One region of the Microbacterium sp. As-52 genome, then DNA from elsewhere that is predicted to be linked to it. Evidence: predicted binding sites of a transcription regulator. Region 1 holds the regulator's gene; the other holds the start of a gene.

Region 1 (5,984 bases):
GCAGCGCCGAGTGATCGAGCTGCGTGACGGGGAGATGGTGCGCGACGAGGTGCACGGCGGATACGGCGACACCTCCAACATCCCGCGCCTCGTCCCGGAGGAGGTGCGCGGAGCGGCGGCGGCGGCTGCTCTCACCGCGGTCCAGGAGGTGCAGCGTCAGACAGCCGATCTCTCGGTGGTGCGTGCCGCGCTGGCCGAGGAGCTCAGCACTCAGCGCAAGGCGGCCGCGTCCTCCGTCGACCGCGAGGGAGAGACCGTGGTTCCCCCGGCCCCGCGCACGGTCGAACCTCCGGAGCCGGTGCATTCCCCGGAGACCGGCGCCGCGGCCGGAGTCGTGGAGCCTCCTGCTGTCGCGGAGACCCCTGCTGTCGCGGAGCCTCGTGCTGTCGTGGAACCTCCGACGGTGATCCGGCCGCGTACCCATCCGATCGCTCTGCCGACGGTGGACGTCGCCGAGCTCGGCGTCGCCGATCGCCTCGGACTCTCCGATGAAGACGACGAGGAAGTGGGCCCGACCTCATGAGAATCGGACTCATCCTGACCGAAGCCCTGGGCGGCCTGCGGCGGAACATCTCGATGGTGATCTCCGTCGTGCTCGTCACCTTCGTCTCCTTGACGTTCGTGGGCGCCGCGATCCTCATGCAGGGGCAGATCGGGGTCATGCGCGGGTACTGGGCCGAACGTGCCCAGGTGGCGGTGTACATGTGTTCGGCGGTCTCGGAATCCGAGACGTGCCTCGACGGCGCGGCGAGCGAGGAGCAGGTCGCCTCCGTCCGGGCTCAGCTCGAGGGTGACGCGCTCAAGCCGCTCATCAGCTCCATGACCTTCGATACGAAGGAAGAGACGTACGCCAAGCTCGTCGACCAGCTCGGCGCGGACCAGGCGAGCGTGCTCTCGCCCGACCAGGCGTTCGAGGTGTTCTTCGTCACGATGAAGGACCCTGGTCAGTCGCAGGTGCTCGCCGAGGCGTTCAGTGGACAGGCCGGGGTCGAGCAGGTCAAGGACCAGCTGCAGTATCTCGAGCCGTTGTTCTCCGCGTTGACGGTCGCGACCTACATCGCGGTGGGAATCGCCGTGCTCATGCTCATCGCGGCGACCCTGTTGATCGGCACGACCATCCGATTGTCCGCGTATGCGAGGCGCAAGGAGATCGGCATCATGCGCTTGGTCGGAGCCTCGAACCGCTTCATCCAGACGCCGTTCGTCCTCGAGGGCGTGTTCGCCGCCTTCCTCGGCTCGGCTCTGGCCAGCGTCGCCGTCGTCGCCGGTATGCACTTCGGGGTCAACGGCTACCTGCGGGGGAGGGTGCCGTTCATCACCACATGGGTCACGATGCAGGACGCGGCTCTCGTGGTTCCCGTGCTGATCGGGATCGGCGTGATCCTCGCCGCGCTCTCCGCCGGCTTCGCGATCCGACGCTGGCTGCGTACCTGATAGCCTGAAAGGCTGCTCGGTCGGAACGATCGATCGAGCTCATCACGGCAACAGGAGAGCATCATGCCCAGGGAACGCGGAGAGAAGGTCGTCGCGACCAATCGTCGCGCACGTCACGACTACACGATCGAGAAGTCGTACGAAGCGGGGATGGTGCTCACCGGCACCGAGGTCAAGTCGCTGCGTCAGGGTCGCGCCAACCTCAGTGACGGCTATGCGTTCGTGAAGGGGAACGAGGTCTTCCTCGATTCCGTGCACATCCCCGAGTACTCGCAGGGGCACTGGACGAACCACTCGGCCAAACGCATCCGCAAGCTGCTCCTCCATCGCGAGGAGATCGCCAAGATCGCGCACGCCGTCTCGGCCGGGGGATACACCCTCATCCCGCTGAAGCTGTACTTCTCCGACGGTCGTGCCAAGGTCGAGATCGCCCTGGCGAAGGGCAAGCGCGAATACGACAAGCGGCAGACCCTGCGCGAGCGTCAGGACACCCGTGAGGCCGACCGTGCCATGCGTCTGCGCAATCGCGTGGGAGAGTAGCCCCGGGCTCTCAGGCCCCGACTCTCCGGCACTGCCGTGACGAGTCGACAGCCCGTCACGGGCGCGGGTGGAAGCCGAAGACGCGGCCGAGGAACGCCAGCTCGCGGTCGAGGGAGTCGACGATGGTCTCCGCGCTCCGGAAACCATGTCCCTCGGTGGGATAGAGGACGTACTCGTGCTCGATGCCGCGCTCTGCCAGAGCATCGCGGATCGCCTCGGACTGGGATGGAGGGACGACGCGGTCCTCGCCGCCCTGCAGGAGCAGGACCGGGACAGTGATGCGATCTGTGTGCGTGAGCGGTGAACGCTCGACGTACAGATGCTCGTACTCGGGCAGCGGGCCCACCAGACCGTCGATGTACGATGCCTCGAAGTCATGAGTCTCCGCGGCCAGCATGCGCAGGTCGGCGACGCCGTAGCGGCTGATCCCCGCGGCGAAGGCTCCGCCTCGTACCAGTGCCGACAGCACGGTCCAGCCGCCTGCCGATCCGCCGCGGATGGCCAGGCGGTCGGGGTCGGCGAGCCCGGAGGCAGCCAGGCCCCGCGCCGCCGCGATCACGTCGTCGACGTCGACGACACCCCACTGGCCGTCCAAGCGTTCGCGATAGGCACGACCATAGCCGGTGGAGCCCCCGTAGTTCACGTCGAGCACGCCGATCCCGCGGCTCGTGTAGAAGGCGATCGCTGCCGAGGCTGCCCCGGTCACATGCGCCGTCGGTCCGCCGTGGACCAGCACGACGTAGGGCGGGAGCTCGTCGTCGGGGGCCTCCTCGTCGGGGTTCGCCGGCGGATAGGCGAATGCGTGCACGGCGCCGTGCGGACCGTCGATCTCGATCGACATCGACGCCGGCATCCAGCGCGGATCGACGGGCTCCCCGCCGCGCACGGCGACGACCTCCCCCGACTCGATATCGACGCACCAGAGCCCCGCCGCCACCCGGGAACCGTTGCCGGAGAGCAGCACCCGGGTGCCGTGGACCGCATCGACGCTCACATGACCGTCGCCGGGGAACTCGATGATGCTCTCGCCCCCTCCGGTGTCGATCACGACGACGTCGTCGCGCCCGTTCGTGCGGACGGCGACGATGCGGCCGTCCTCCAACGGCTGATACCAGCGGTTGCCGAGCACCCAGAGCCCGTAGCCCGTGTCGGCATCGGACGGGGCCAGCGGCCGCGGGGATCCGGAAGGCGTCACCCCGTCGATGGCGATGCGGTGGAGTGTCCAGCGGTCATCGGCGATGTCGGCGAAGACCAGTTCCGTGTCGCTGAGCCACTCGGGCTGCAGCGCCGCTCGCGAGGGGATCGTCCGCGGGAGGCCTCCGTCGACCTCGGCGATCTGCACGCGCGCGCTCTCCCACGGCATCTTCCCCCGTTCCCAGGCGACCCACGCGGCGCGGGTCCCGTCAGGGGAGAATGCGGGGTGGGCGAAGAACCCCTCGCCCTGCACGATCACGCTGACCGCGGACTCGTCTTCTGCGGCGGAGCCGTCGAGCGGGATCTCGACGATCGCGCGGAGGTGCGGTGTGGTCGAGAGGTCTTCGCGCACGGCGAGCAGACGTCCGTCCTGCACGCGCAGACCTCCGTGCGCGGGACCGGCAGCGGTGAGCGTGACGAGATCCCCGTCGGGGGTCAGGCGGCGCACCCGCTGGTCTGAGGCGTCGACGAAGTAGAGCGTCCCCCGATCGTCCGCCGTCCAGGCGCCGCCACCGTATTCGTGCACGCGGGAGCGGGCGTTCCAGGGCGCGGGGAGGACCTCGGCGCCCGTGGAACTCCGTACCGTCACCCGTCCCTTCTCGGACGGCACCGACTCACCCCACCAGATCTCCGTGCCGACGAAGCGGGCGCCGTCGATGCGAGGAGAGGACGCCGCGACTGATGCCGCGGAGAAAGGCGAAGGCCAGGAACCGTAGGGGGACGACGTCATGCTTCGAGCCTATGGGGCGCTGGCACGAGCGTCACGCGGGGCGCACACGAAGGCCCTCCAGGGAACCGGGAGGGCCTTCGTCGTGCTCTCGTCTCAGACCGCGCGGAGCACCGCCACGATCTTGCCGAGGATCACGGCTTCATCGCCCAGGATGGGCTCGAACGCCGAGTTGCGCGGGAGCAGCCACGTGTGGCCGTCGCGACGGCGCAGCACCTTGACGGTGGCCTCGCCGTCGAGCATCGCCGCGACGATCTCGCCGTTCTCGGCGCTGTTCTGCGAACGGACGACGACCCAGTCGCCGTCGCAGATGGCGGCGTCGATCATCGACTCGCCGGAGACCTTGAGCATGAACAGGTCGCCCTTGCCCACCAGCTGGCGGGGGAGCGGGAAGATCTCCTCGACCTGCTGGTCGGCGGTGATCGGCACACCCGCGGCGATGCGTCCGACCAGGGGGACGAGTGCCGCATCGCCGACCGGTGTCGCCACGTCGGCGGGATTCTCGGTGCTGGCCCCCGGGAGGTCGATGAGCACTTCCATGGCGCGGGTCTTCCCGGGGTCGCGACGCAGATAGCCGCTGAGCTCCAACTGCCCGAGCTGGTGGGTGACGCTGGAGAGGGACTTGAGACCGACGGCGTCGCCGATCTCGCGCATGCTCGGCGGGTAGCCGTGGTGCGCGATCGAGTTCTGGATGACCTCGAGGATCGCCATCTGCTTCGGGCTGAGGCTCTTCCGGCGGCGCGTGCGCGGTGCCTCCGACTCGGGGGCAGAGTTCTCGCTCATGGTGCTCCTTCAGTGCGTGATCCGACGTCCCTCTTCGAATGTCGGAGGCCCGTGGTGGGGTGTCCTTATCGAAACCGTATCCGAGAAACGGGCCGATCTGGAAGATCTGTTCGAGCGTGTCGGCTCATTTCCGGATTCGGTTTCGAAGAATACTTGACAGATGTTCGAACTCGAAGATATCTTCGGTACGTAGCTTCGCATTCACGGCTCCCGGCCGAGACGGGAATGCGAACGCTACGCCAACTTCCCCGGCGGCCTCACCGCTCCGGGACAGGCTAAGGAGCACCACATGAGCAGCATCAGCTTCAGCACCGCAGCAGTCATTCCGGCGTCGACCCGTCCCACGACGCGACTCCGACTGACGACGCGTGGCCGCGCCGTGCTGCTGGCTTTCGCCTCGGTGCCGCTCGCGATCGGTATCGCCTTCGCGGCGCTCAGCGGTGGCAGCGCGATCGCTTCGGGAGCAGATTCGGCCGCCGTCAGCGTCGAGACGGTGACCGTCATGCCAGGAGACACCCTCTGGTCGATCGCCACCAGCGTCGCTCCCGATGCCGACCCGCGCGACGTCATCGGTGAGATCAGCCGGATGAACCTGCTGCGCGGTGGAGAACTCCAGATCGGCCAGACGCTCGCCATCCCGGCCCAGTACGTGAACTGATCCGGCGGCGGCAGCACAGCAGCAACTTTGCGTCATCGAGGCAAGGCGCCGCTTAACATGGGAAGGGTGACCCTCTCCCTCAACGATCTCCCGCTACGCGACGATCTTCGCGGATTGACGCCATACGGCGCTCCGCAAGCGCCGCTCCCGATCGCGCTCAACGTGAACGAGAACACGCATCCGATCCCCGACGCGGTGGCGAGCGACATCCTCGACGACATCGCCGTCGCGATCCGCGACGTCAACCGCTATCCGGACCGGGAGTTCACGACGCTCCGCGAGTCGTTCGCGGAGTACCTGGGGCATGGGCTCACACCGGAGCAGATCTGGGCCGGCAATGGCTCGAACGAGGTTCTCCAGCACATCCTCCAGGCTTTCGGAGGTCCCGGGCGCACGGCGTTCGGTTTCGCGCCGACGTATTCGATGTACCCGCTCATCGCCCAGGGGACGGGAGCACGCTGGATCGCCGGCACGCGTCAGCCCGACTACACGATCACCCCGGACGAGGCTGCCGAGCAGGTGCGGGCCGCCGATCCCGATGTGGTCATCCTCTGTTCTCCCAACAACCCCACCGGCACGCCGCTCGGGCTGGACGTGATCGAAGCCGTGTACGACGCGGCCCGAGGCATCGTGATCGTGGATGAGGCG
Region 2 (5,984 bases), 1.4 Mb from region 1:
GTCGGCCCGCTGCAGGAACCCGTAGCCGCGGCGGGAGCACGCGACGGGTTCGCGCAGCACCACGCATCCGTGGCACTCGCCGCAGGTCGACTCGGACCAGCCGATGCGGTCGCCGGGGGAGAGCGGGCGTCCCAGGGCGTCCTTCGTGTCGGGCCCCGTAGCGACGATCTCGCCGACCATCTCGTGTCCGAGCACCATCGGGAGCATGCCGGGGAAGCTCATCCGGCCCTCCCAGATCTCGATGTCGGTGCCGCACAGCGTGGTGCACGAGATGCGCACGAGGGCGGCGCCGGGCTCGATCTCGGCGGGGAGGGGAAGGTTCTGCAGGGTGAGCGGTTCGCCGTGCGCGGTGAGCACGGCGGCGCGGGTCGAAGTCGGAAGCCCGGGGGCGGGCGGCAGGTCGAGCGTGGGGAGGGACATGGTTCTCCAGACGGCGGTGTCGGTCAGACCAGGAGCTGTCCGCCGTCGACGGCGACGGAGACTCCGGTGATGTGGCTGGCGGCATCGCTCGCGAGGAACAGCACGAGCGGCGTGATCTGGGAGACCTCGGCGATCGAGCCGAGGGGGATGCGCGACTCCCAGGCCGCGCGCGCCTGCGGGTTCGACGCGAAGTCGGCGGTCAGGGGCGTGAGCACAGGCCCGGGGGCGACCGCGTTCACGCGCACGCCCGCCGCGGCGAGCTCGATCGCGGCCGTGCGGGTGAGGGCGTCGACCGCGGCCTTGGTCGCCTCGTAGTGGCCGAGGCCGGGGGTGGGCTGTCGGGCGCCGATCGAGGAGATGTTGACGATCGACCCGCGTCCCGCCTCGGCGAGCAGACCGCCGAAGACGCGGAGCATGAGGAAGGTGCCGCGCACGTTGACCCGCAGGGCCGCGTCGACGACGTCGACCGGGACCTCCTGGAGGGTGCCGCCGCCGGCGACGATGCCCGCGTTGTTGACCAGGACGTCGAGGCCGCCGTCGGCGACGACCCGCTCGGCCGCGGCGCGCACGGAGGTCTCGTCGCTGATATCGAGCGTGAGGGCCGTCGCGCCGATCTCAGCAGCGACGGCGGCCGCGGCATCCGCGTTCACATCGCCGATGAAGACCTCGTCTCCGGCGTCGCGGAAGGCGGCGGCGATGCCGCGGCCGAGCCCGGATGCGCCTCCGGTGACCAGGATCCGGCGGGGAGATGCGGTCATGTTCGTCCTCACTGACGGCTGTTCTGACGGGATGTCTCCGTTATATTCTACAAACATAGAAAAACACAACCCCGTGTCTCGAGAAGGCGAAGGAGCCTCCATGCCCGAAACGACATATCCCCGGAACCGCTTGGCCCCCGCAGGCGTGCCCGTGCCTCCGCTGGCGCTCGGATCGTGGAACACCTGGGACCGGATGGGGCCCGACGAGGCGGTCGCCCTGATCCGCCGGGCGGTGGAGCTGGACGCCGGGTTCTTCGACGTCGCGTACTACAACATGGGCCCGCACGCCGAGAACTCGAAGACCGACGTCCTGTTCGGGCAGGCGCTGCGAGCCAGTGGCGTCGATCGTGCCGAGATCGTGCTGTGCGGCAAGCTCTGGCTGTGGGACTGGCCGAACCAGGGATTCCGCGCGCAGCTCGAGGAGTCGCTGGAGCGAGCGGGACTCGACCGCTTCGACACCCTCGTGGTGGGCGACTACCTCGACGCCCCCGATATCCCGCGCCTCGTCGCCGACGTGAACGAGCTCATCGCCGAAGGGCTCGTCGACTCCTGGGGCATCAACAACTGGCGCATCGAGCACACGCGCCAGGCGCTCGCCGAGGCCGCGGAACAGGGCGCGGCAGGTCCCGCGTTCGCGCAACTGAAGTACGGCATCGCTCGGAGGGCGATGGCGGAGGGCGATGCCTACGGCCCGCTGTTCGCCGACGGCACGCTCGCCCTGCAGGCGTCCGATGTGTTCGAGGGCGGCATCCTGGCCACGGGGCGTGTGCCCGAGCGGAAGATCGGCGCCGACGTCGGAGGCGTCCGTGAGCAGATCGTCGCCGTGTATCCCGAGGTCGCTCGCGTCGCCGCCGGGTTCGGGGTCACACCGGCCGCACTCGGCATCGCCTTCTGCCTGTCGAACCCCGCCACCGCGAATGTGCTGTTCGGTGCCTCTCGCCTCGCGCAGCTGGAGGAGAACCACGCGGCGCTCGCGCTCGCCCGGGATCACGGAGCCGAGGTGCGTGCCGCGCTCGCCGGATGCCGGGTCGACCGCGAGGTGCGGGCCGACGGCGCGTGGTGAAGGGGGGCCTACGCCTCGCGCTCGCGGGCGACGGTCAGAGCGCGCTCGAACGTCGAGACGATGACCTGCCGCCGGTCGACGCGGTAGTCCTCATCGGGTTCGAGCTCATCGATGTACTCGTCCCACACGCGGACGTAGCGATCCCGCCAGGCTTCGAGCGTGCTGCTCGGCGGGAACGTCGCCCCCACGCGGCCGGCGGCACCCTCTTCCTCTCGGCCGTTGCGATCGGATCCAGTGAACCACGGAGTGGGTGCGGTCTGCGTGCTCGCGTCAGTGCGCGCCGCCGAACTCGATCATCGCCGCACCGGCCGCGATGAGCACGACGCCGATCGCCATCCCGCGATCGAGCGCGACCGACAGCAGCCGCAGTGAGCCGGTGTGGCCGATCATGACAACGATGAGCCAGAGCGGATGCGTGAAACCCTCGGCTGCACGGGGCGAGCGGGTCGCGCTGACCTCCAGGGCGATCGCGATCAGAAGAGGTGGCCAGGCCGACGGGCGCGGGCGGTCTGTCATCGCGTGCCTTTCGTGGAGCGCACGAGGGAGGGAAGGGGTTTTCGCGCGCAGCGCTCGACCGGGAACGACCGTCAGAATACCGGCATCCATTCGAAGATCTGTTCGAAACTCGCGACCTGCTTCGGTAGAATCGAGTCATGTCGAAGTTGGCCGTACTGCACGAGGCGATGTCCCGCCTCGACGCGGCGTGGGCTGGCGCGGACGAGTCGGGCGAGTTGTCGCGCGAGCAGCTGATCGCGGTGAGTGCATCCCTCGGGGAGCTGCAGAGACGGTTGGATGCGGTGCACGTCGAGGTGGCCGCGTGCATCTCCCGCGAGTCCCGTCCGGAGTTGGGCGCGGAGAGCCTCGCGAAGCAGCAGGGCTTCCGGAACCCGGCGACGTTGATCGCGGCGACGGTGGGTGTGTCGCGGGGTGACGCGACGCGGCTCGTGAGGGTCGGGGAAGCCGTGGTGCCCCGCGAAGACCTCTTGGGCGCGCCCCTGCCGGCGAAACATCCGGTGGTGCGCGAGGCGCTCGGTGCGGGGGTGTTGAGTGCCCAGGCGGCGGCGGTGATCATCGCGCTGTTGGATCGGTGCCGACTGCCGGCGGGGGCGGTGCGTGTCGCCGAGGCGGAGCGGGTGCTCGTGGAGAAGGCGGCGGGGCTCGCTCTCGACGACGTGCGCAAGCTGGTGGTTCGCGCAGAAGCGTGGCTCGATCCGGATGGCGTGGAGCCGCGGCTCGAGGAGCAGCGTTCCCGCCGATCGCTCACCATTCATGAGCGCAACGGGATGCTGCATCTGAACGCGATCCTCGACGCCGAGACCGCAGCCCCCGTCGTCACGGCGATCCGCGGGTACGTGACCGCCGCATTCGCCGCTCGGAAGGATGCGACGGACGCCGATGCGCCGGACGCCGACCGCCGCACGGTGCCGATGATTCAGGCTGATGCGCTCGCCGTGTTCGCCGCGCACGTGCTCGGTTGTGCGACCAGGGTGCCGCTGGCGGGTGCCACGATCGTCGTGAGGGTGGGCCTCGACGACCTCGAGGCCGGCACCGGCTCCGCCGAGATCGACGGGATCGAGCAGCCGGTGAGCATCGGAGCTGCGAGGCGCATGGCCGCCGGCGGGGGAGTGATCCCGTGCGTGCTCGGAGCCGCGAGTGAAGTGCTCGACTGGGGGCGCGAGAAGCGCCTGTTCACACGGGCGCAGCGGTTGGCGTTGGCGGAACGGGATGGCGGCTGCGCCATGTGCGGGCTGCCGCCCGAGATGACGAAGGCGCATCACATCCGGTGGTGGAGACGCGACCACGGACCGACGGATCTCTCGAACGGCGTGCTGCTGTGCGAGACCTGTCACCACCGCATCCATGACAACGGATGGGATGTCCGCATCGACGGTGGCGGCGGGTGCGCGAGGGTGTGGTTCCTCCCGCCGGCCTCGGTCGACCCCGCCCGCACACCTCGTCCGGGTGGCAGAGCGCGCTTCGACATCGCCGCCTGAGCGCTGCGATCCGAGGGCAGGATGCGCCACGCCCGGCCATGCCTGCGCGCACGGACAAGGCCGGTGCGCCCCGAGGCATGAGTCGGCGCTCTCCGCGGAGGAAACGCTCTTGCGCTCTTTTTCCACGCATGTAGACTAAACAGCACGACACATCGAAGTGACGTCGGATCCGGCCTCCGGTCAGCGGCACCTCACCCCTTCTTCACCACCCCTGCACCCGAGAGAAGGAACCATGAAACGAATGCCCCTCGCGCTCGTCGCGGCCGTCGCCGCGACCCTCGCGCTCACCAGCTGCAGCGGCTCGACACCCTCGCCGTCCGGCGGCAGCGATGTCGAGAGTCCCGATGCTCTCAACATCGGGAACTTCCTCGACATCACGTCCTGGGATCCCTCGCTCGCCGACATCGGCTTCGACGGCCCGTACCTCTCCGCGGTCTACGACGCCCTGATCGCCCTCGACGCCGACGGCAACCCGATCCCGTCGCTCGCCACCGAGTGGAAGGTCGCCGACGACGACCTCAGCATCGACCTCGACATCCGCACCGACGCCGTGTTCAGCGACGGCACCCCGGTCGATGCCGACGCCGTGATCACGAGCCTCGAATACCTCAAGGCCGGTGCTCGTTCGGGGGAGGCCTACGTCAATGCCGCCTCCTTCGAGAAGGTCGACGACGACACCGTCCGTATCGCCCTCACCCAGCGCGACGACACGATCCTGTACCTCATGGGACTCGGCCGCAGCTACATCGCCTCCCCGGCGTCGATCGAAGCGGGCACGCTCGGCAGTGAGCCGATCGGCTCCGGGCCCTACGTCCTCGACAGCGCGACGAGCGTGGCCGGCGCCGAGTATCACTTCACCAAGGCCGCCGATCATTGGGATGCCGAGACCTATCCGTTCTCCGAGCTGGCGATCTTCCCGATCACCGACGCCACCGCACGCCACAACGCCATGCTCAGCGGTCAGATCAACGTGCAGTACGGCGACGTCGCCAACCTCGAGCAGGCGAAGCAGCAGGGCTGGAACACTGCCGAGCGCGTCTCCGGCTGGGCAGGGCTCGTGATCACCGACCACACCGGCGCCAAGAGCGAGCCTCTCGGCAAGCTCGAGGTGCGGCAGGCGCTCAACTACGCCTTCGACGGAGCCGCCGTCCTCGCTGCCGTCGGCAGCGGAGCCGGGGTCGCCACGAACCAGGTGTTCCCCGACGGCGGGCCGATCAACGACCCGTCGCTGAACGAGACGTACGCCTACAGCATGACCAAGGCCAAGGAGCTGCTGGCCGACGCCGGCTACCCGGACGGGTTCGCGATCTCGATGCCGATGTCGCCCATCTTCGAGATGTGGAAGCCCTCGGCCGAGCAGGCGCTCAACGAGCTCGGCGTGAAGGTCACGTGGGACAACATGCAGATGCCGGACTACCAGTTGAACGCGCCGAACTACCCGATGTTCATCTCGTTCCTCGCGATGGACGGCAACGACGTCGCCACCGTCTCCCGTCAGGTGACCAGCGTGCAGTGGTTCAACCCCGAGCCCGACTACGCGCAGAACGAGGTCATCGCTCCGCTCGTCGAGAAGGTGCAGACCGAGCGCGGCGACGCGCAGACCGACGCCGTCAAGGAGCTCAACAAGGCCCTCGTCGACCAGGCGTGGTGGTCGGTCTGGTACCAGGCGAACAACATCTACTACACGGCGCCCGGCATCCAGCTGCAGCCGGTGGTGGGGATGATGTTCCCGACGCTGCGCTACATCAC

Evidence for each region. The regulator LexA, encoded in region 1, represses DNA repair genes until DNA is damaged. The targets are predictions, from matches to a motif close to TCGAACANNTGTTCGA.
Region 2: a site for LexA is predicted at 2,848-2,863, ahead of ACLFA2_RS14780 (DUF222 domain-containing protein). Genes of this name have one in related genera too.

The regions. Positions count from the first base shown of each region.
Region 1 is NZ_CP188171.1:498,864-504,847, reverse strand. Features, by position in the region: gene ftsE (cell division ATP-binding protein FtsE) at 1-523, shown strand, start outside; gene ftsX (permease-like cell division protein FtsX) at 520-1,434, shown strand; gene smpB (SsrA-binding protein SmpB) at 1,498-1,974, shown strand; gene ACLFA2_RS02430 (S9 family peptidase) at 2,030-3,898, opposite strand; gene lexA (transcriptional repressor LexA) at 3,992-4,678, opposite strand; gene ACLFA2_RS02420 (LysM peptidoglycan-binding domain-containing protein) at 4,968-5,336, shown strand; gene ACLFA2_RS02415 (histidinol-phosphate transaminase) at 5,394-5,984, shown strand, end outside.
Region 2 is NZ_CP188171.1:3,047,033-3,053,016, forward strand. Features, by position in the region: gene ACLFA2_RS14755 (zinc-binding dehydrogenase) at 1-420, opposite strand, end outside; gene ACLFA2_RS14760 (SDR family NAD(P)-dependent oxidoreductase) at 444-1,178, opposite strand; gene ACLFA2_RS14765 (aldo/keto reductase) at 1,279-2,241, shown strand; gene ACLFA2_RS14770 (hypothetical protein) at 2,250-2,429, opposite strand; gene ACLFA2_RS14775 (SMR family transporter) at 2,512-2,757, opposite strand; gene ACLFA2_RS14780 (DUF222 domain-containing protein) at 2,895-4,235, shown strand; gene ACLFA2_RS14785 (ABC transporter substrate-binding protein) at 4,468-5,984, shown strand, end outside.